2 regions of the Variovorax robiniae genome follow, and region 2 is predicted to be linked to the other one. Evidence: predicted binding sites of a transcription regulator. Region 2 holds the regulator's gene; the other holds the start of a gene.

Region 1 (10,210 bases), on a different contig from region 2:
GGTTGCGCTTGACGATGCGGCGCTCGTCTTCGGTCAGGCCGTTCGGGTCCTTCCACAACGCGATGTCGCGCGTCATGTTCACCTCTTGCGGCATCCAGTGGTTGGCGCAGGTGGCGAGATACTTTTCCCAGGCCCACTTGTACTTGAAGGGGACGAGCTGGTTGACGTCGGTCTCGCCGTTGATGATGCGCTTGTCGGCGGCACGCACGCGGCGTGCGGCAGGTACGGCGCTGGCAACAGTTGCTGGTGCTGCCACGCGTGAAGGAACGGTTGCGCCGTCATCGAGCATGCGTGATGCAAGTGAGGCTTGGGGAATTTGCGAAGTCGGGACTTCCATCGAGCGGCCGATCGGTGCGCCGTGATTCGTGGAGTGCTGCAAACCTTGTTGCATGTCCTTCGATGAGGAGGGCTTGACTTCTTCGTCCCAGGTCAACATAGAAAATTCCAATGCTCAAATTATGTGAGCAACGATGTGATATGCAAAGTGCTCGTTCACATCGCGCTTCAATTATCTTGTTCTTATGTTGCTCGCGAGCATCGACTCGTGTGAGTCGATGCCGCGCAAATCACACAACGATTACTGACACGCTTCGCATGTCGGGTCATCGACACCGCAGAACGCGATGTCGGTCGCGGGGATCGCATTCATCTGCGCTTGCGCTGCGAGGGCCGCGGCTTCGAGTGCGCTCATCTTCGGCGTGGCATCGCCACCCGAGGACACGGCATTCAAGCGGCCTGATTGCACCGTCGACTTCTCGGCATGCGTCGCGCTCTGCGTGCGCAGGTAGTACGTGGTCTTGAGACCGCGCAGCCATGCGAGCTTGTAGGTGTCGTCGAGCTTCTTGCCCGAGGCGCCGGCCATGTAGATGTTGAGCGACTGCGCCTGGTCGATCCACTTCTGGCGACGTGCAGCGGCTTCGACGAGCCACGTGGTCTCGACTTCGAAGGCGGTCGCGTAGAGCGCCTTGATGTCTTGCGGCACGCGGTCGATGGGACGCAGCGAACCGTCGAAGTGCTTCAGGTCCATCACCATCACGTCGTCCCACAGGCCCAGGCGCTTGAGGTCGTGCACCAGGTAGTGGTTGATGACGGTGAATTCACCGGAGAGGTTCGACTTCACCGACAGGTTGCCGAAGCAGGGTTCGATCGAGGCGTCGACGCCGATGATGTTCGAGATGGTCGCGGTCGGTGCGATGGCCACGCAGTTGGAGTTGCGCATGCCGTCGGCCTTGATCTTCTGGCGCAGTGCGTCCCAGTCGAGCGTGGCCGAGCGGTCCACTTCGACATAGCCGCCGCGTGCCTTCTCGAGCATGTCGAGCGTGTCGATCGGCAGGATGCCCTTGTCCCACAGCGAGCCCTTGTAGCTCGAGTACTTGCCGCGTTCCTTGGCCAGTTCGGTCGAGGCCCAGTAGGCGTGGAAGCAGATGGCTTCCATCGACTCGTCGGCGAACTGCACGGCCTCTTGCGATGCATAAGGAATGCGAAGTTCGTACAGCGCGTCCTGGAAGCCCATCAGGCCCAGGCCCACCGGACGATGGCGCATGTTGGAGTCGCGCGCCTTCTTCACGGCGTAGTAGTTGATGTCGATCACGTTGTCGAGCATGCGCATCGCGGTCGAGATCGTGCGCTTGAGCTTGGCCTGGTCGACCTTGCCGTCCTTCAAGTGCTGCAGCAGGTTGACCGAGCCGAGGTTGCAGACGGCGGTTTCGGTGTCGCTGGTGTTGAGCGTGATCTCGGTGCAGAGGTTCGACGAATGCACGACGCCGGCATGCTGCTGCGGCGAGCGCACGTTGCAGGCGTCCTTGAACGTGATCCAGGGGTGGCCGGTCTCGAACAGCATCGTGAGCATCTTGCGCCACAGGTCGGTGGCCGGGATGGTGCGCGAAGGCTTGATGTCGCCGCGCGCGGCCTTCTCTTCATAGGCGACGTAGGCCTTTTCGAAGTCGGTGCCGAACAGGTCGTGCAGGTCGGGCACGCTGGAGGGCGAGAACAGCGTCCAGTTGCCCTTCTCCATCACGCGGCGCATGAACAGGTCGGGGATCCAGTTGGCCGTGTTCATGTCGTGCGTGCGGCGGCGGTCGTCGCCGGTGTTCTTGCGCAGTTCCAGGAACTCTTCGATGTCCAGATGCCACGTTTCGAGGTAGGTGCAGACCGCGCCCTTGCGCTTGCCGCCCTGGTTCACCGCGACGGCGGTGTCGTTGACGACCTTGAGGAAAGGCACGACGCCTTGCGATTCGCCGTTGGTGCCCTTGATGTGGCTGCCGAGCGCGCGCACGCGGGTCCAGTCGTTGCCCAGGCCGCCGGCGAACTTCGACAGCAGCGCGTTTTCCTTGATCGACTCGTAGATGCCGTCGAGGTCGTCGGGCACCGTCGTGAGGTAGCAGCTCGACAGTTGCGAGCGCAGCGTGCCGCTGTTGAACAGCGTGGGCGTGCTCGACATGAAGTCGAAGGAGGACAGCACTTCATAGAACTCGATGGCGCGGGCTTCGCGGTCGATCTCGTTGAGCGCCAGGCCCATGGCCACGCGCATGAAGAAGGCTTGCGGCAGTTCGATGCGCGTCTTGCGCACGTGCAGGAAGTAGCGGTCGTACAGCGTCTGCAGGCCGAGGTAGTCGAACTTCAGGTCGCGGTCGGCCTTCAGTGCGCCGCCGAGCTTGACCAGGTCGTACTGCAGCAGCTTCTCATCGAGCAGTTCGTTCTCGACGCCCTTCTTGATGAAGTGCGGGAAGTAGTCGGCATAGGCGGTCGCGCGTTCGGCCGGCGCCACTTCGCGGCCCAGGATCTCGCGGAAGATCGTGTGCAGCAGCAGGCGCGCGGTGGCGAAGGTGTAGTCGGGGTCCTTCTCGATCAGCGTGCGGGCGGCCAGGATCGAGGCCTTGTAGACCTCGTCGAGCGGCACGCCGTCGTAGAGGTTGCGCATGGTCTCGGCCTGGATCGGCGCGGCCGTGATGGTGGCGCCGAGGCCTTCGCAGGCCGATTCGATCAGGCCCTTGAGTTCGTTGATGTCGAGCGCGACGCGTTCCCCGCGGTCCAGCACATGCAGCGTGGGCACGGCGGCGGGTGCGGCCGGCTCGTTCTGGCTGGCGCGCTCCTGGGTGCGGCGCTCGCGGTAGAGCACGTAGGCGCGGGCGACCTCATGGTGGCCGCCGCGCATCAGGCCGAGTTCGACCTGGTCCTGCACGTCCTCGATGTGGAAGGTGCCACCGCCCGGACGCGAACGCACCATCGCGCGCACCACGGCCTGGGTCAGTCCTTCGACGGTCTCGCGCACGCTGGCCGAAGCCGCGCCCTGGGTGCCGTGCACGGCCAGGAAGGCTTTCATCAGCGCGATGGCGATCTTGTTGGGCTCGAACGAGACCACCGCGCCGTTGCGGCGGATGATCTGGTAGTGCGCGAGCGCATCCGCCGACAGGGTGCCGGCGACGTCGCGCGGCTGGCTGCTGGCAGCAGGTGTGGAGGACGAGGGGCGTGGCGTGGCGGGGGTGTTCAGGGCTGTCTGCATTCGGTTCCTCGGTTAGCGACTGTTGTTGTGAAGGGCGGCGCTCGGGGCACGCAAGCCGTGCGCGCCGCCGCAAGAATGTAAGGTATTTGTAACGGAATATGTCCGGCTGAGGGCACACTATATCTAGTGTCCTGAGGGGCTACAAGCCACTAGATGTAGTGTTTGTCATGAATCTCAAACGCCACATCCCGCGGGTTTTTCTGGATGTCGCGCGGCAGCGCCCGTGGTTACTACGCTACTGTGTCACGACCCAGTCTTGATGCGGGTTGCGGGGCGATTTGGGCCCGCAGGGCGCATGGTTGCTGGACGGGGGCGTTGATTTTCCCTGTGAAAGGGCGTCGGATCTCGGCCCATCGCGGCGGCTTTCGCGATTGAGAAAATTAAGCGGGCGCGGATGCGCTGGCGTCGAGGGGCCCGGCCCTGTTGGAGCCCTCAAGGAAACATCGTGTCCGGCCAGGCCAACGCACCTTGCAAGGCGCGCCAGTCGAAGCCGCTGCCCGGGTCCTGCTTGCGGCCCGGCGCGATGTGCTCATGGCCCGCGATGAAGGCGATTGGATAGTGCTGCGCAAGAACGGGGCACAGGCTGGCCAGGGTCTCGTACTGTGCGTCTTCGAAGGGCTGGCCCTCCAGGCCTTCGAGCTCGATGCCGATCGAGTCGTCGTTGCAATTGGCGCGGCCGCGCCAGTTGGAGGCGCCGGCATGCCATGCGCGCGCGTCGCAGCTCACGAACTGCCAGAGCTCGCCGTCACGGCGCACGTAGAAGTGGCTGGAGACCTCGATGCCGCGGATGCGGTCGAAGTACGGGTCGGCATCCCAGTCGAGGCGGTTGGTGAAGAGTTCCTGCACCTGGTGGCCGCCGTAGACGCCGGGCGGCAGGCTGATCGAGTGCAGGACGATCAGGTCGATCTGCGCGCCGGCGGGGCGGGGGCCGAAGTTGGGGGAGGCTAGGCGCCGGGCGAATCGGTACCAGCCCGCTTGCCAGAGGCTGGCGTCCGACGGCGCATCCAGGGTGAACTCCGCGCTGCGCGCTGCGGTGCCAGCGCCCTCGGTCGGCCGGGCGGCACTCATCCGCCGTCGTCCAGCGTGCCGACGCCACCGTCATCGCCGTGCGGCGTGCTGATGCCCAGCCGGGCGATGCGGTAGCGGATCTGGCGCAGGCTCAGGCCCAGGCGCGCGGCCGCGGCGGTGCGGTTGAAGCCGCTTTCCTGGAGTGCACGGACCAGCACTTCGCGCTCGTGCTGGTCGAGGTAGGACTGCAGGTCCGAAGGCATTGCCGGCCGCGTCGCTGGGCGCTCCCGCACCGGCGCGACGGCCTCCGCGGGAGGCAGGGACGCGGCGATGGGCTCCAAGGGCGCCGGACCGCTGCTCATGAAGTCCAGGTGCAGCTCGTCGCCGTCATTGAGGGCGACGGCGCGGTGCAGGATGTTCTCGAGTTCGCGGACGTTGCCTTCGAGCGGATGGTCCGCGAGGCGCTTGACCACGTCGGCGGTCAGGCGCGGCACCGGCATGCCAGCGTCCTGCGCGATGCGCGACAGCAGGGCGTTGCACAGTGCCGGCAGGTCTTCCCGGCGGTCGCGCAGCGGGGGCACCGAGATCTCGATGACGTTGAGCCGATAGAACAGGTCTTGCCGAAAGCGCGCGGCCTGTACTTCGGCATGCAGGTCCTTGTGCGTCGCGCTGACGATGCGCACGTCGACCGTGTCTTCCTGCGTGGAGCCGATCGGCCGCACGCTGCGCTCCTGGATCGCGCGCAACAGCTTGGATTGCATGGCCAGGGGCAGGTCGCCGATCTCGTCGAGGAAGAGTGTGCCGCCGCGTGCCGCCTGGAAGTAGCCGTCGCGGTCGGCCGCGGAGCCGGTGTAGGAGCCCTTGCGCGCGCCGAAGAATTCGGCCTCCAGCAGGTTCTCCGGGATGGCGCCGCAGTTCACCGCGACGAAGGGGCCGTCGCTGCGCTGGCTGCAGGCATGCACGGCGCGGGCGACCAGTTCCTTGCCGGTGCCCGATTCGCCGCGCACCAGCACCGGCGCCATGCCGCGCGCGACCTTGGCAATGTGCGACTTGATGAGCCGCATCGGCTCCGATTCGCCGACCAGGCGTTCGAGCGCCTTCTCGGCCAGCGTCGTGGCGGTGGCGGGGGCGCGGCCATCGCTGGTGGCGGCTGGGTTGGCGGCAGCCTGCACAGGCCTGGTGGCCGGCACGGCTTCCTGCGTCTGGCGCTGCACGGCCGAGGCCACCACCGCGCGGAACTGCTTGAGGTCGACCGGCTTGGTGAGGTAGTCGAAGGCGCCGGCCTTGAGCGCCTCGACCGCGTTCTCGGCCGAGCCGTAGGCGGTCATGACCACGCAGCGCTCGCTGCGCTGGTCCCTCTGGATGCGCTGGATGATTTCCATGCCGAGCCCGTCGGGCAGGCGCATGTCGGTGATCACCGCGTCGAAGCGCCCGGCGTCGAGATGCTCCCGCGCCTCGGACAGGCTGCCCGCCGCTTCGACGCGATAGCCTTCGCGCAGCAGCGTCAGTTCGTAGAGCGTGCGCAGGTCGGGTTCGTCGTCGACGACCAGGATCTGTGCCGGCAGGACGGCGGTGGGGTGGTGGGTGCTCACGTTGCTATTGTGTCAGCCGCGTCTCCGCCGAGGCGAAGACCACGAAGAATTCATTGCCCTCGGGCCCGGCCGCCGACAGCGCCCGGCGTTCGTAGCCGATGGTGGCACCGTGCCGCTCGCAAAGTTCGCGGCAAATGAACAGGCCCAGCCCGCTGGAGCGGCTTTCCGACGAGAAGAAGGGCTCGAACAAGTGGCGCTGCACGGCCGATTCCAGCGGCATGCCGTCGCTCCAGACCTGCAGGGTGGCGCGGCCACGCGCCCCGGTCGCGGTGGTGACCTGGATCGAGCCGTCGCGATCGCCCGCATAGCGCGCCGCGTTGTCCAGCAGGTTGACCAGGATGCGGCGCAGGTGCTCGACCTCGAAGCGCACGTCGCGCCCACCGGCATCCAGCGCCAGCAGCACGCCCTGGCGCCGGGTCTGGCGCACCCATTCCTCGGCCAGCGTGCGCACCGTGGCATCCAGCGCGACCAGGTCGCCCAGCGGCAGCGAGCGTTGCTGGCGGGCGCGGGAGACGTCGAGCACGTCGTCCACGATGCGTGCGAGGCGCTGGGCGTTCTGTTGCACCATCGCCGTGAGCTGGCGGTGGGAAGGGTCGACCAGGTCCTCGCCAAGCAAGGCACTGGCCTGCGTGATGGCCGCCAATGGATTGCGGATCTCGTGCGCCACCGCGGCCGACATGCGGCCCATGGCGGCCAGCTTCTCGGTGCGGATGCGCGCCTCCAGTTCGCGCAGGTCCTGCAGGAACATCACGCACAAACTGTCGATGCGCCGGTCGGTGGCCGGCGTGAGGCGGGTGCGCACCCGGACCTCGCGTGGGGCGCCGCCGGCCTGGGCGATCGGCATTTCCTGGGACTGCGGCTGGCGATGCGAAAAGGTTTCCTCGGCCAGCACCGCCAGCGAGTGCCAGGCCGGATGCGCATCGAGTTCGAAGGGCAGCGCCATCGCCGCCAGGCCTCGGCCCAGGATCGCGTCGGCGGCCGGATTGGCCGAATGGACGCGGCCCTCGGCATCGATCACCAGCACGCCCTCGCTCAGGGTTTCGATGACGAGGTCGTTCACCTGCGCATGCAGTTGCGCGGTGCTGCGGCTGCGCAGGGCCTGGGCTTCCTCGCGAGCCAGCCGCAAGGCCAACTGGTGCGCCAGCAGCGCAACGACGAACAGGCCGGTGCCCGTGAGCGCGGCTTGCAGGAAACGTGTGGAAGGATCGCCAGAATGATCGAGCCATTGCCAGCCCGCGTCGCCCAGCAGCAGCAGCGTGACCGCGGCGGTGGTGCCGAGGCCGACCGAGGCGGTGCCCAGCACCGCGCCCATCAGCACCGGCAGGGCAAACAGCGGCGTGTAATTGATGCTGCCCGGCAACTGCACCAGTTGCAGCGCGGTGAAGGTCGCCAGGTCGATGCCGATCGAGGCCAGCCATGCGCCATGGAAGCCGCGCAGAGGCGGGCGGAAGCGCACATAGCGCGCCGCGCCGAGCACCGCCGCCAGGTACAGGATGGAGATGATCAGCGCGGTTGGATGGATCGCCTGGTTGATGCCGACGCTCACCCCCTGCAGCATCACCAGCACCGCAGCGACGAAGCTGCGCGCGGTCATGAAGCCGCGCCAGAGGCGCTGCAGTGCCGGGCTGTCGGGATGCGGCGTGGTGTCGAGGCTGCCCCATTCGCTGCCGGGCTCGCCGCGCGACCAAAGCAGCGGGGAACTCATCCGGCCGCAGCCTGGCGGTGCGCGACGCTGCAATAGACGCCACCGCCGGGCCCGGCGATGGCATCGCTGGCCGGCAGGTGCAAGCCGCAATGGGCGCAGCGCACCATCTCCTGCGGCTCACCCGCGCGCCGAGGGGCGGTGGCCGGCTTGGCGACGCGCGCGGCCTCCTCCATCTCCTCGCGGCGATTGCGGCGCCAGAGCCAGATCGCCAGCGCGACCACGAACAGGACGATCAGGTACTTCATGCGACGCGGTCCAGCATGACTTCGAGCACGAAGCGCGAGCCCACATAGGCCAGCACCAGCAGCGCGGCACCCGCGTAAAGCACGCGCCGCGCGGTGCGACCGCGCCAGCCGACACGCGCCCGTCCGGCCAGCAGCACCGCGAAGCAGAGCCAGGCCAGCACCGACAGCACGGTCTTGTGGTCCCACTTCCAGGCGCGGCCATACAGCGTCTCGCTGAACAGGAAGCCGGCCAGCAGCGTGGCCGACAGCAGCGCGAAGCCGGCGGTCACGAAGCGGAAGGTCAGGCGCTCCAGCGTGAGCAGCGGCACGCCGGCCTCGGGATCGTTGGCGCGGCGGATCTGCTTCTCGGCGCGCGTGATGAGCCAGGCATGCACCACGGCCGCGCCGAACAGCCCGTAGGACGCGATGCCCAGCGCCAGGTGCAAGGGCAGCCAGGGCGATGCGGACACGTCGAGCGGCTTGCCCGGGAAGAAGGTGGCCACCAGTACCGTGGCGGCGGCCAGCACGGCCAGTGCGCGGCGCACGGTGAGTTGGGGATACATGCGGCTTTCGATGCCATAGACCGTGAGCACCAGCCATGCCGTCACGGAGAGTGCCGGGCCCCAGTCGAAGCGGGGCTGCGCACCGACCAGGCCCTGCACCAGCGCAACACCGTGCAGCACCCACGCAAGGATGAGCAACCATTGCGTGGCCGAGCGGCTCAGGCGGGAGGCCGCGACCGCTGTCACGCCGTAGGCCGACGCAGCGACGATGCCCAGTGCCACGCCGAGCGGGGAGGGGCTCGCTAAAATCATGGGCCGAGTTTAATGCGCTGGAGATTGTCACCAGCCCAAGGGTTGGCCCGTGTTTCGCAGGGTTGCAGCCCTTCGCCGGGCGGCCCGGCACCACCGGCTCCGCGGCATTCCACGCGGTCGCCGGCTCACCGATACTGTCCTGCATTCTTTCGTCTTCCATTCGGCTCGCGGCAGCGGGCAACAAGGCATCCCTTCATGGCCAACGCTCTCTCCGAAAAGTTCTCGCGCCTCGTCAAGCAGGTCAGCGGCCAGGCCCGCATCACCGAAGCCAATGTGCAGGACATGCTGCGCGAAGTGCGCATGGCGCTGCTGGAGGCCGACGTGGCGCTGCCGGTGGTGCGCGACTTCGTGGCGCGCGTGAAGGAAAAGGCGCTGGGCCAGGAAGTGCTGGGTTCGCTGAAGCCGGGCCAGGCGCTGGTCGGCATCGTCAACCGCGAACTCGCCGCGACGATGGGCGAGGGCGTGTCGGACATCAACCTCGCGGCGCAACCGCCGGCGGTGATCCTCATGGCCGGCCTGCAGGGCGCGGGCAAGACCACGACCACCGCCAAGCTGGCCAAGCACCTGATCGAGAAGCGCAAGAAGAAGGTGCTGACCGTGTCGGGCGACGTGTACCGCCCGGCCGCCATCGAGCAGTTGAAGACGGTGACGAAGCAGGCCGGCGCCGAATGGTTCCCGAGCACCCCCGACCAGAAGCCGCTCGACATCGCCCGCGCCGCGATCGACCATGCGCGCCGCCACTTCTTCGACGTGCTGCTGGTCGACACGGCCGGCCGCCTCGCGATCGACGAAGTGCTGATGACCGAGATCAAGCAGCTGCATGCGGCGCTGAACCCGGTCGAGACGCTGTTTGTCGTTGATGCGATGCAGGGCCAGGACGCGGTCAATACCGCCAAGGCCTTCAAGGACGCGCTGCCCCTGACCGGCATCATCCTGACCAAGACCGATGGCGACTCGCGCGGCGGCGCGGCCCTGTCGGTGCGGCAGGTGACGGGCGTGCCGATCAAGTTCGCCGGCACCAGCGAGAAGATCGACGGCCTGGAAGTGTTCGATGCCGAACGTCATGCGGGCCGCATCCTCGGCATGGGCGACATCGTCGCGCTGGTCGAGCAGGTCACGGCCGGCGTCGATGTCGCGGCGGCGCAGAAGCTGGCCAACAAGGTCAAGAGCGGCGGCGGCTTCGACCTGGACGACTTCCTCGGCCAGTTGCAGCAGATGAAGCAGATGGGTGGGCTCTCCAGCATCATGGACAAGCTGCCCTCGCAGATGGCCGCCAAGGCGACCGAGGCCGACCTCACCCGCGCCGAGCGCGACATCCGCCGCAAGGAAGGCATCATCAACAGCATGACCCCGCTGGAGCGGCG
Region 2 (10,210 bases):
CCGACGGCACTTTCTGCGCGAGCAGGTAATCGCGCACCTCGCCCCCGCGCTCCACGGCCAGTTGGCGGATCACTTCCTCGTCGACCGGGATGTTGGCGATCATCAGGTTTTCCATGTCGGCAACGGGGAGGTCCTTGGCCAGGCCGACCATGTTGCGCGGCTTGGTGATGTCGGCCCGCTTGTAGATGGCCGTGAGCAAGTCGGGGTACTCCGCGTCGGTGACCGGCTCCACCTCGGCGGCGTCCTTGCCCGCACGCACGGCGACGCGGCGCTTCTCGGCCTGGGTCAACTGGCGCAGGCGCGCCTTCTGATATGGAATGCGCTCCTGCTCCAGGCTGGCCGAGCCGCTCACGGTGAGGCGCAGGCCCGGCTTGTCGACCATGGCCTTGGCGATCTTGTCGAGGTTCTCCTTTGCCGCGGCATTCAAGGTCGCGCTGCCGGGGTCGAACACAATGGCGCTGGCGTCCCCGCCGCTGCCACCGCCGCCGGTGAGCAGTGCGAACGGTGCCGTTGCGGCCTTGACGATCAGGTTGACGATGGCCTTCCAGATCAGCGGGCCGATGCTGAACTGCGGGTCGTTCAGCGATCCCCGCAGCGGCAGGTCCACGTCGATCACGCCGTTGCGGTCGGCCAGCAGGGCCACGGCCAGGCGAACCGGCAAGGTACGCTCCGCGCCGGGCACCTCGTCACCGAACTGGAGCTGGTTCAGGATCAGCTTGTTGGTGGCGACCAACTGGCCGTCGGGCGCAATCTTGTAGTTGACGTCCATGCTCATCTTGCCGCGCTCGATGCCATGGCCCGCGTACTTGGCCGAATAGGGCGAGAGCGGCGCCAGGTCCAGCTCGCGCATCTTCGCGGTGATGTCGAGTTCCAGCGGCTTGGCCAAAGGGTTCAGCTTGCCTGTGATCTCGAGAGTGGCGGTCTGCTGCGCCTTGCCACGAAGTTCCAGGTCGGCGAGCTCAGGCGAGCCGTTGCTGCCCTTGGGCGGATTGGACGAGAAGGCGCTGAGCTTGCCGGTGAGTTCGCTGAGGTCGGCCGAATAGTTGGGCTTGACGAACAGGTCGGTGAAGTCGATCTTGCCGTTGACAAGGCTCATCGGACCGAAATTGATGACCGGCTTCATGCCGGTGTCTTCCGGCTGCGCCGCGGCCACGGGTGCGGGCTTCGCCGCTGTCGGCGCTGGCGTACCGCCGCCGACCATCAGTTCGGCCGGCGGCGGCTCGCCCGTCGTGCGGCTTGGCGGCGCCTTGGACGTGACACGCGCGCCGCCGAACTTGCGCTGGGTCGTGGTCGGCGGCTGCGGCGCGGCGGCCGCTTTGGCGATCCCTTCCTGCTCGCCCTTCTTCGTCAGGTCCTGAAGATTGAGCCGCCCGGTCGGGTCGACGATCACCCGTGCGAAGAAGTCCGTCAGCGAGGTTTCACGCACGTCGACGCGGGGCGGCGCGCTGGGCGCCAGCGTCACCTGCAGGCCACGCAGGCCCAGTGTCTTCCAGCCGAGCAACTGGTTGTTCGAGCGGTCGAAGCCGGGCGATTGGGTCAACTGGACGCTGTTGACGCGCAGGTCGTCCACGGCCAGGTCACCGGCCACCTTTGCATTCATCCCGGCCGGCGCCTGGGCATACTGAACCGTGCCCCGGTAGCTGGCAAAGGCCCGGCGCACGTCCACATTGAGCGCATCCGAGTAGTAGGCCTTGAACGCATGCACCGGAAAGCTGCCAACCTCCAGGCGGCCTTCCGCCGACACCGGCTTCAGCACCACGTTGCCCTTGTAGAGGAACTTGCCGGGATCCGAACGCCCGGCGCCGATGCGGCCGGTCACCTCCAGCGGAGACACCGCGGCAGTGTTGGGCGCCAGTTTCTGCGCATTGAGCTTGAGCGCGGTGATCTCCACTGCCACAGGCGTGCTCGCGGCATCGTCCGCATAGGAAACGGCGCCGCCGTCGACCAACAGGTTGCCGATGGTCAGGGCCCAGGGCTTGGTGTTCGGATTCGCCTTCGCCGATCCGGCATCCGGCGGCTTGGGTGCGGCGACCTTGGCCGCCTCCCCTTCAGGCTGTCCATTGCCGGTCGGCGTCTTGAGCCAGCGCTCGTACATCCAGCGCTTCTCCTTGTCGCGCTCCACACGGATCTTGGGCTGGTTGGCGCTGAAGGTGCCGATCGCGAGCGTGTGCTCGGTCATGTCCACGACGGCATCGGTCAGCTCGAAACGCCCGACGCTGGCCAGCGCCGTCTTGTCCTTCGACAGCGCCAGGCCGTCGATCGAAACTTTGTTCGCCTTCAGCTTGAGATTTGGCGCCGTCCAGGCGATTTCGACCTCGCCGCCAAGCTTGCCGTCGAGCGTGGGTTCCAGGCTCTGCGCCAGGTACGGCGCCGCCAGCGACAGGGGCAAGGCTTCGACCTGCGCCTTGACCGTCGCCGCCTTGTCGGTGCCCTGGCCCTCGAACTTGAGCCCCGCCCCGCCGATGGCCAGGCCGCCGCTGAATTCCGCAGGCTTTTCCATGGGCCACTGGATGCCGGTGGCATGGACGCCGAGTCCGGTCATCTCGACCACCGCGGCCGGCTTGACCGTCTCGTCGTGCCAGCCAACGTTACCGTCGCTCAGCGCGAACTTGTCGACTTCGATCTTCCAGGGCGTGGCGGCGGGCGCCTTGGGCGCGGCGGCCTTGTCGTCCTCGGCGGCTTTGGGCGCCGGCTTCTCCGCGGCACCGGTCGCTGGATTCTTCGGCAACAGGTTCAGCTTGCCGGCCGCATCGCGCGCCACCGCCAGGTTGGGGGCCACCAGGGCGATCTCACCGAGATGCACCACACGCTCCAGCGGCCGGACGTCGGCCAGGCCGACGCTCAGGCTGTCGAAGGCCAGCAACTCGCGCCCTTCCCCATCCGCCACACGAATCCCATGCGTCGCGACCGTGCCGGAAATCTTGAGGCCCGCTGTGGCGGCGCGCTCGAAGTCGATCTTGACGTCGGCGTCGAGCGAGCCCGCCTTCAACTGCACAGGCATCCCGGCCGGCACATAGCCCAGGTACGGCACCAGGTCGAGACCCTTGAACTGGATCTGCGCGTCGGTCTTGCGGCTCTCGGCAAAGGGTGTCGTTGCCGCCGCCGAGTCGAACTTGCTGCCATTGAAGGTGAAGGCGAGCTTCGGCTCCACCTTGGCCTCGCGCAGGGAGGCCAGGTTGCTGATGAACGGCACATTCAGCACCAGGTCGCGCAGATTGTGCTTGCGCTGGACGGTCTGGTCGTCGAAATCGATCGAGCCACCGTTGATCGCGATGTTGTAGATGGCGAAGCGCGTCGGCTCCCCTGGAGGCTTGTCGGGCGGCGTAGCCAGCTTGGCAAGGATGTCGTCGATGTCGTAGTGGCCATCGCCCAGGTGGGTCAGCGAGATCGCCGGCTGGTCGATGGTGACCGCATCGATGACCGGCGCCAGGCGCACGATCGACTGCATCTCGGCATCGACGTAGATGCGCCCGATCTGCAGCTGCGCGCCCTTGCCGTCGGCCGTAGCGATGCGCAGATCGTTCAGCGCCAGTTCCAGCGTCCAGGGTTTGAAATCGATCTTGCCGACCGTGACCTGGCGCCCCAGCTTGGCGCTGGCGATGGTCTGCAACTGACTCTTGAGCAGCGGCGGCACCACCAGCCATGCCACCAGCCAGATCACCAGAACCGTGAGCAGCGCGACGACCAACCGTCGCACCCATTTGTTTTTGATCAGGGCACCAGCATTCATCATGAAGAAGTGTGCCCCAAAGGCACTCGGGTTCCCAGAAACAAGAAAGCCCGGTGAGTCGACGCGGAGTCTCCTCACCGGGCCTGATGGCGAGTTCAAAACCCATGCCATCTTTTCGCTCGACCGGAAGTTGAATGGTTCCGGCCTCGCTGGCAGCAAGAGATTGCCACCGGGGGGTGCTTCCAACGTCGAACCGGGAGGAATCCCTCTGTTCTCGGCCTTTGGCGTGACGCCTGACGGTTCAGGCGCATTCACTTTACGCGGTGGAAAGGCCTTTGCAAATCGGTGTTTCAATCGCTTTCAGTGAGCCTTTTCGCACTACAGGTGCGAACTTTCCTCAGGTCTTTTTTAGAATAAGACTACTAGACGATATTCTTGACCGGGTATTAGGGCACCCATAGAATCCGCCCAACCTTGCTGCAAACTCGCAGCCTGTGATCTTTTGTACTCCGCCGCCGCGTGCTCCATAGCCACCGGCCCTATCAGGCGGCCGCGCTCCTTTCCCCCTCTCGCGCGGAACCTGATGCCAACCCCAGCGACGGCACCGTCGACCCGGCCCGCTTCATGCGTGTCCATGTCTCCGGTGCCGACGACGAAAGGAAAAGCGATGAAACAGGCGTTAGCCTCCACAGCCCGCGGGCTACGGACCTTCGGGTCCGATGTGGCAGACGGCTTCTTTGAAATCACCCACAACGGCTTTGCGTTGATTGGCCTCACGATCGTGTTCGCCGCCCTGGCGCTCGTCGCCCGGCCCGACCTGCGCGAATCCGGGGAAGCCCAGTTGATGGGCTGGCTGCAGTCGCGCAAGCCCGTCGTGCCGGCGCCGGAGCCGAGCGACCTGCAGCCGAATGCGATCGAACGCACGACGGCCGCGAGCCCGGGCGACCTGCCCAAGCAGCAGGCCGCCGTGGCCTATTGGCTCAGCAAGAAGTACCGCGTTGCAGCCGAACCCCTCAGCGTGCTGGTCGCCGAGGCTTATGACATCGGCAAGCGCACCAAGCTCGATCCCACCCTGATCCTGGCCATCATGGCCGTGGAATCCAGCTTCAACCCCTTCGCCCAGAGCAGCGTGGGCGCCCAGGGCCTGATGCAGGTGATGACCCGCGTCCATGGCGAAAAGTACGAAAGCGCCGGCGGCACGCTGACCGCCTTCGACCCGGTCACCAACATGCGCGTCGGCGTCAAGGTGTTGCAGGAATGCATTTCCCGCGCCGGCTCCGTCGCGGGCGGCTTGCGCTACTACGTCGGCGCAGCCAACCTGGAAGACGACGGCGGCTATGCCGCCAAGGTGCTGGCCGAGCATGAACGCCTGCGCCAAGTGGCCCAGGGCAAGGCGCCCTCCACCACCTCCACCCGCCTCCCGGGCCTGCCCGTGGCCGAGCGGAGCAAGTCGTCCGAACCCGGACAAAAGGTTGCCATGCTGGAAGGCGACTCCTGAGTTCTGGCCTCTCGGCTACACTGACGCAGTACGCGACTGGCGATAGGCGCGACCCTCCCGCAGGGTCCATGCGCTGACGTGGGATACCACTTGGGAGCGTACCGGCCGGCTTGCCGGACGTTCCGCCGTTCGCCTGGGCAGCCCTTGTTTGCATGAACAAGGAAATTTGTCTTCACAGGACTGCCAACATGTACCAACGCAACAATCTGGTCGAACAGACCGACCCCGAACTGTGGGCTGTCATCCAGGCCGAAAACGCACGCCAGGAACAGCACATCGAACTCATCGCGAGTGAAAACTACGCGTCGCCCGCCGTCATGGCGGCGCAGGGTTCGCAACTCACCAACAAGTACGCAGAAGGCTATCCCGGCAAGCGCTACTACGGTGGCTGCGAGCACGTCGACGTGGCCGAGCAACTCGCGATCGACCGCGTCAAGCAGCTCTTCGGCGCCGACGCGGCCAATGTGCAGCCGCACTGCGGCGCCTCCGCCAACGAAGCCGTGATGCTGGCCTTCCTCAAGCCCGGCGACACCATCATGGGGATGAGCCTGGCCGAAGGCGGTCACCTGACCCACGGCATGCCCCTCAACATGAGCGGCAAGTGGTTCAACGTGGTGAGCTACGGCCTGGACAAGAACGAGGCCATCGACTACGACGCGATGGAGCGCAAGGCGCATGAGCACATGCCCAAGCTCATCATCGCCGGCGCCTCGGCGTATTCGCTGCACATCGATTTCGAGCGCTTCGCCAAGGTCGCGAATGACGTCGGCGCGATCTTCATGGTCGACATCGCACACTACGCCGGCCTCGTGGTCGCGGGTTGCTACCCGAACCCCGTGCCGCATGCCGACATCGTCACCTCGACCACGCACAAGAGCCTGCGCGGCCCGCGCGGCGGCATCATCCTGATGAAGTCGCAGCACGAGAAGGTGATCAACAGCGCGATCTTCCCGGGCCTGCAAGGCGGTCCGCTGATGCACGTCATCGCCGCCAAGGCGGTGGCCTTCAAGGAAGCGCTGACGCCCGAGTTCAAGGCCTACCAGCAGCAGGTCATCAAGAACGCGCAGATCGTGGCCGAGACGCTGACCCAGCGCGGGCTGCGCATCGTGAGCGGCGGCACCCAGAGCCACCTGATGCTGGTCGACCTGCGGCCCAAGGGCATCACCGGCAAGGAAGCCGAGGCGGTGCTGGGCAGCGCGCACATGACCATCAACAAAAACGCGATCCCTAACGATCCGGAAAAGCCGATGGTCACCAGCGGCGTCCGCATCGGCACCCCGGCGATGACCACGCGCGGCTTCAAGGACGAGGAAGCCCGCGCCACGGCCCACCTGATCGCCGACGTGCTGGACAACCCGCGCGACGAAGCGAACCTGGCCGCCGTGCGCGCCAAGGTGGAAGCGCTGACGACGCGCTTTCCGGTCTACCGCTGAGCAGGACGACCGGTGGCCGCAGCATGAAATGCCCGTTCTGCGGCCACCTTGAAACGCAAGTCGTCGAGACCCGCGTGTCGGAAGACGGCGACTTCGTGCGCCGCCGTCGCCAATGCGGGTCTTGTGAGAAACGCTTCACGACCTACGAGCGGCCGGATGTGAACTTTCCGGTGGTCGTGAAAAAGGACGGCGGGCGCGCTGACTTCGAGCCGAGCAAGGTCCGCGCGTCGATGATGCTGGCCCTGCGCAAGCGGCCGGTGACCATCGAACAGATCGATAGCGCCTTGCTGCGCATCGAGCAGGAACTGCTGGCCCTTGGCTTGCGCGAGATCGAGTCGAACAAGGTGGGCGAGTTGGTCATGCGCGAGCTCAAGAAGCTCGACAAGGTGGCCTACGTGCGCTTTGCGTCTGTCTATCGGAGCTTCGAGGATGTGGACGAGTTTCGGCAGTTGCTGCGGGACATTTAGGGCCTCTTCCAGCGCGATATCTTTGTGAAATTGGCGGCACAAAGTTCCCAAATTGTCATAACTTCCGCGATCTGTTCCGTTCGTCGGCGACAGAGCGCCGTCGAGCCCTGCTAACTTTTTCACTACATTTGCGCCCGTAGCATCGCGGGCGTGAATTCGCTTCCCTACCCGCCCACCCGATTCCTTTGCGTCGCCCGCCGCTTGCCGGGCTTCACCGCGATCGAGTTGCTCATCGTCGTGATGGTCGTGGCAATACTGGCGACGCTGGCGCTGCCGAGCTTCAACTCGGTGGTGGCGCGCTACCGGGTTCGGACCGCGGTCGAGGACGTTACTGCCACGATCTACTTCGCGCGATCGGAGGCCATCAAGCGGGGCGGCGGCGTCGTGCTTCGCAAATCAACCCAAGCAGGTTGTTCTGCCCCCGAGGCGAAGAACTGGAGTTGTGGGTGGATGGTCTATGCCGACCTCAACGGCAACGGAACCTACGAACCGAATGCCGACCAACTCCTGCAGTCGACGCCCGCGCCTCGCGGCGTCGCGGTCTCGAACAACAACGGCACATCCTATTTGCGACTGAATCAATGGGGCGAGATCAGCGGCATGGGTGCGCTGGGTGTCGTCATCGGTCCTGCCGGCAACGCCGACGCTGCAAAGAAGACATTCCTGTGCCTGAGCGCAGGCGGCAGGCTGCAAACAGGCGCCGGAGATTGTTCCGGATGACGGCGCAACCCATTCGTCGGAGCCAAAAGGGCCGCCAGCGAGGTGTGACGCTCCTTGAGTCCCTGGTCTCGATCCTGATCCTCGCCGTGGGCGTGCTCGCGATCCTGTGGGTGCAGGTCCGCACGTTGGCAGAGACGCAAACCTCCGCACGACGCACGCAGGCAGTGCGGGCCATCGAAGACCTGGGCGAGCGCATCAAGTCCAATCCCGACGCCTTCGCGCAGTTGAACGCCTATGTGACCGACTGGGACATTGGCGATGCGCCTGGGGCCGATTGCAGGGCCCAGGCCTGCACCACGGCGCAGCTGGCGGCCCGCGACCTCTGGGAATGGAAGACCGAAGTTGCGCAGCGGCTCCCGCTGGGCAAGGCCGCCGTGTTTCTTTCCAGCGACGAGGAGGCCAACAACAAGCGGCAGCTGGGCGTCATGGTGGCCTGGCGGTCCAATGAGCGCTCCGACGACAAGGGCTACACCGCTCCACTGGCCCAACCCGCGCCCGCAAGCGCCGGCATCCCGAGCTGTCCCGCCGGCCTGATCTGCCATGTCGTGTATGTCCAGCCGTAGCGCGCTCATGCGGCGGGGAGCGAGGCGGCGGCAAGCGCGCGGCGTCACGCTCGTCGAATTGCTGGCCGCCCTCGTGATCGGACTGCTCGTCATTGGCGCCGCCATCGCCGCGATGCTGCTGTCGCGCAACAGCGCGGCGATGGTCACGGACGTTGCGCGCCTGCATCAACAGGGGTCTTTCGCCATGCGGGTCATCGGCATGCAGGCACGGCGGGCCGGCTCGCTCGATCTCGTGGTCCCGGCTGCAGCTGGGGGCATGGTTTCATTCAACGCAGAATTCACCGGTCTCGACGGGAAAGGCGCTTCGGTATCCGGACAGGAGGGTGAAAAGGGAGGCCCTGACAAGGTTTCTTTCACCAACCAATACATCGGACCCGTCAAGGCCGCGGGAATCTCGACCGCCAAGGCTGCGGAAATCCCCGATGCGGGCGTCGCGGTCGATCCGGAGCAGCGAGACTGCGTTGCCGACTCCGCGATCAATTCACGGCTGCAAAGCACATTTTGGGTCGAAAAGGGTGCATTGAAATGCACGGGCCTGAAGAGCAGCCAGCCCCTCGTCGCTGACGTCGCGGACTTCCAGGTCTGGTACCGCGTCAAGGCCTCGCCGACCAAGATCCGGCGCATGAACGCTGACGAAGTGAAGGCCGCCAATCTCTGGCGCTCGGTGAGTTCGGTCGAAATCTGCCTCGATCTGAAGGGCGCGGAGACCACCAGCGACCAACCCTCGAAGACCTACGTCGACTGCAACGGCAAGGAAGCGCCGCACAACGGCGTCCTTCACATGCTGTTTCGCAATGTGTTCGACCTGCGGACCCAGGGGGCGTCATGACAGGGCAGAGCAAGCATCAGCGCGGCGTGTCGATGTTCATCGTGCTGGTCATGGTGATGCTTTCCAGCCTGCTCGTGATCTGGGCCTCGCGCACCGCGCTCTTCAGCGAAATGATCACGGGCAATGACAGCGACTACCAGCGCGCGTTCGAAGCAGCGCAGGCCATGGTGCGCGACGCCGAGTTCGACATCATGGGCACCCTGGCCGATGGCAAGACCGAATGCAGGAGCGGCGCGGCATACGTGGGCTGCCGGGAACTTGCCGGCGGGGTCTTCTTTCCGGCCGACGAAGACGATTTCCAGACGCTTTCGGACAGCTTGCGCGCGGCGTCGCCATCCTGCATGCGTGGGATCTGCCTCGGCAACGATGGCACCTTCCTGAATTCGAAGACCGGTCTGGAGGCCATGCAGAAGGTTGCTGCCACCTATGGCACCTACACCGGCGCCAAGGCCACGGCCGCCAGCAATCCTCTACTGATGACCGGCGCCGGCCAGGCGCCGCGCGCCTGGTACTGGGTCGAGGTGCTGCCCTACGACGTCGGCGCGGCCACCACGGCCGGGCCGGCGCAGCGCTTCGCGCCCGACGCCGGCAATCCCTATGTCTTCCGCATCACGGCGGTCGCGAAAGGACTCAAGCCCAACAGCATGGCCGTCGTGCAGACAGTGTTCGTGCGGAAGCGGATCGACTCATGAAGAAAAAACACGCCCCCGCAAGGGCCGTTTGCGCGCTGCTGGCGTTCGCGCTGCTGTCGCCACAGGCAAGCGCGGCGCCCTTGCAATTCAGCACGGCACCCGCCGGCACGAGTTACAGGAAGCCGGCGCCGAACGTCATCGTGTCCGTGGACGATTCAGGGAGCATGGGGAAAGAAGGCATGGAGACCCTTCGCGCCGCCTTGCTCGACACCTTCTCGCAATCCAACGTGCCAGATGGCGCCATTCGCCTGGCTTGGCAATCCATGGCGCGCTGCTACACGATTCCGAGCGGCGGCGATTGCAGGGACCAGAACGAAATGCGTGTGCTGGACGCCCAG

What was found. The regulator NrdR, encoded in region 2, represses ribonucleotide reductase genes. The targets are predictions, from matches to a motif close to CACNANATNTNGTG.
Region 1: the regulator NrdR is predicted to act here: its motif matches at 3,618-3,631, upstream of WKW79_RS08500 (ribonucleoside-diphosphate reductase subunit alpha).

What each region holds. Positions count from the first base shown of each region.
Region 1 is NZ_JBBKZS010000003.1:62,369-72,578, reverse strand. Features, by position in the region: gene WKW79_RS08505 (ribonucleotide-diphosphate reductase subunit beta) at 1-436, opposite strand, end outside; gene WKW79_RS08500 (ribonucleoside-diphosphate reductase subunit alpha) at 578-3,502, opposite strand; gene ampD (1,6-anhydro-N-acetylmuramyl-L-alanine amidase AmpD) at 3,935-4,570, opposite strand; gene WKW79_RS08490 (sigma-54-dependent transcriptional regulator) at 4,567-6,102, opposite strand; gene WKW79_RS08485 (two-component system sensor histidine kinase NtrB) at 6,107-7,807, opposite strand; gene WKW79_RS08480 (PP0621 family protein) at 7,804-8,052, opposite strand; gene WKW79_RS08475 (cytochrome C assembly family protein) at 8,049-8,846, opposite strand; gene ffh (signal recognition particle protein) at 9,042-10,210, shown strand, end outside.
Region 2 is NZ_JBBKZS010000007.1:287,297-297,506, forward strand. Features, by position in the region: gene WKW79_RS18700 (DUF748 domain-containing protein) at 1-3,730, opposite strand, end outside; gene WKW79_RS18705 (lytic transglycosylase domain-containing protein) at 4,338-5,168, shown strand; ZMP/ZTP riboswitch at 5,191-5,314, shown strand; gene glyA (serine hydroxymethyltransferase) at 5,357-6,601, shown strand; gene nrdR (transcriptional regulator NrdR) at 6,625-7,068, shown strand; gene WKW79_RS18720 (GspH/FimT family pseudopilin) at 7,270-7,788, shown strand; gene pilV (type IV pilus modification protein PilV) at 7,785-8,351, shown strand; gene WKW79_RS18730 (PilW family protein) at 8,338-9,180, shown strand; gene WKW79_RS18735 (pilus assembly PilX family protein) at 9,177-9,872, shown strand; gene WKW79_RS18740 (pilus assembly protein) at 9,869-10,210, shown strand, end outside.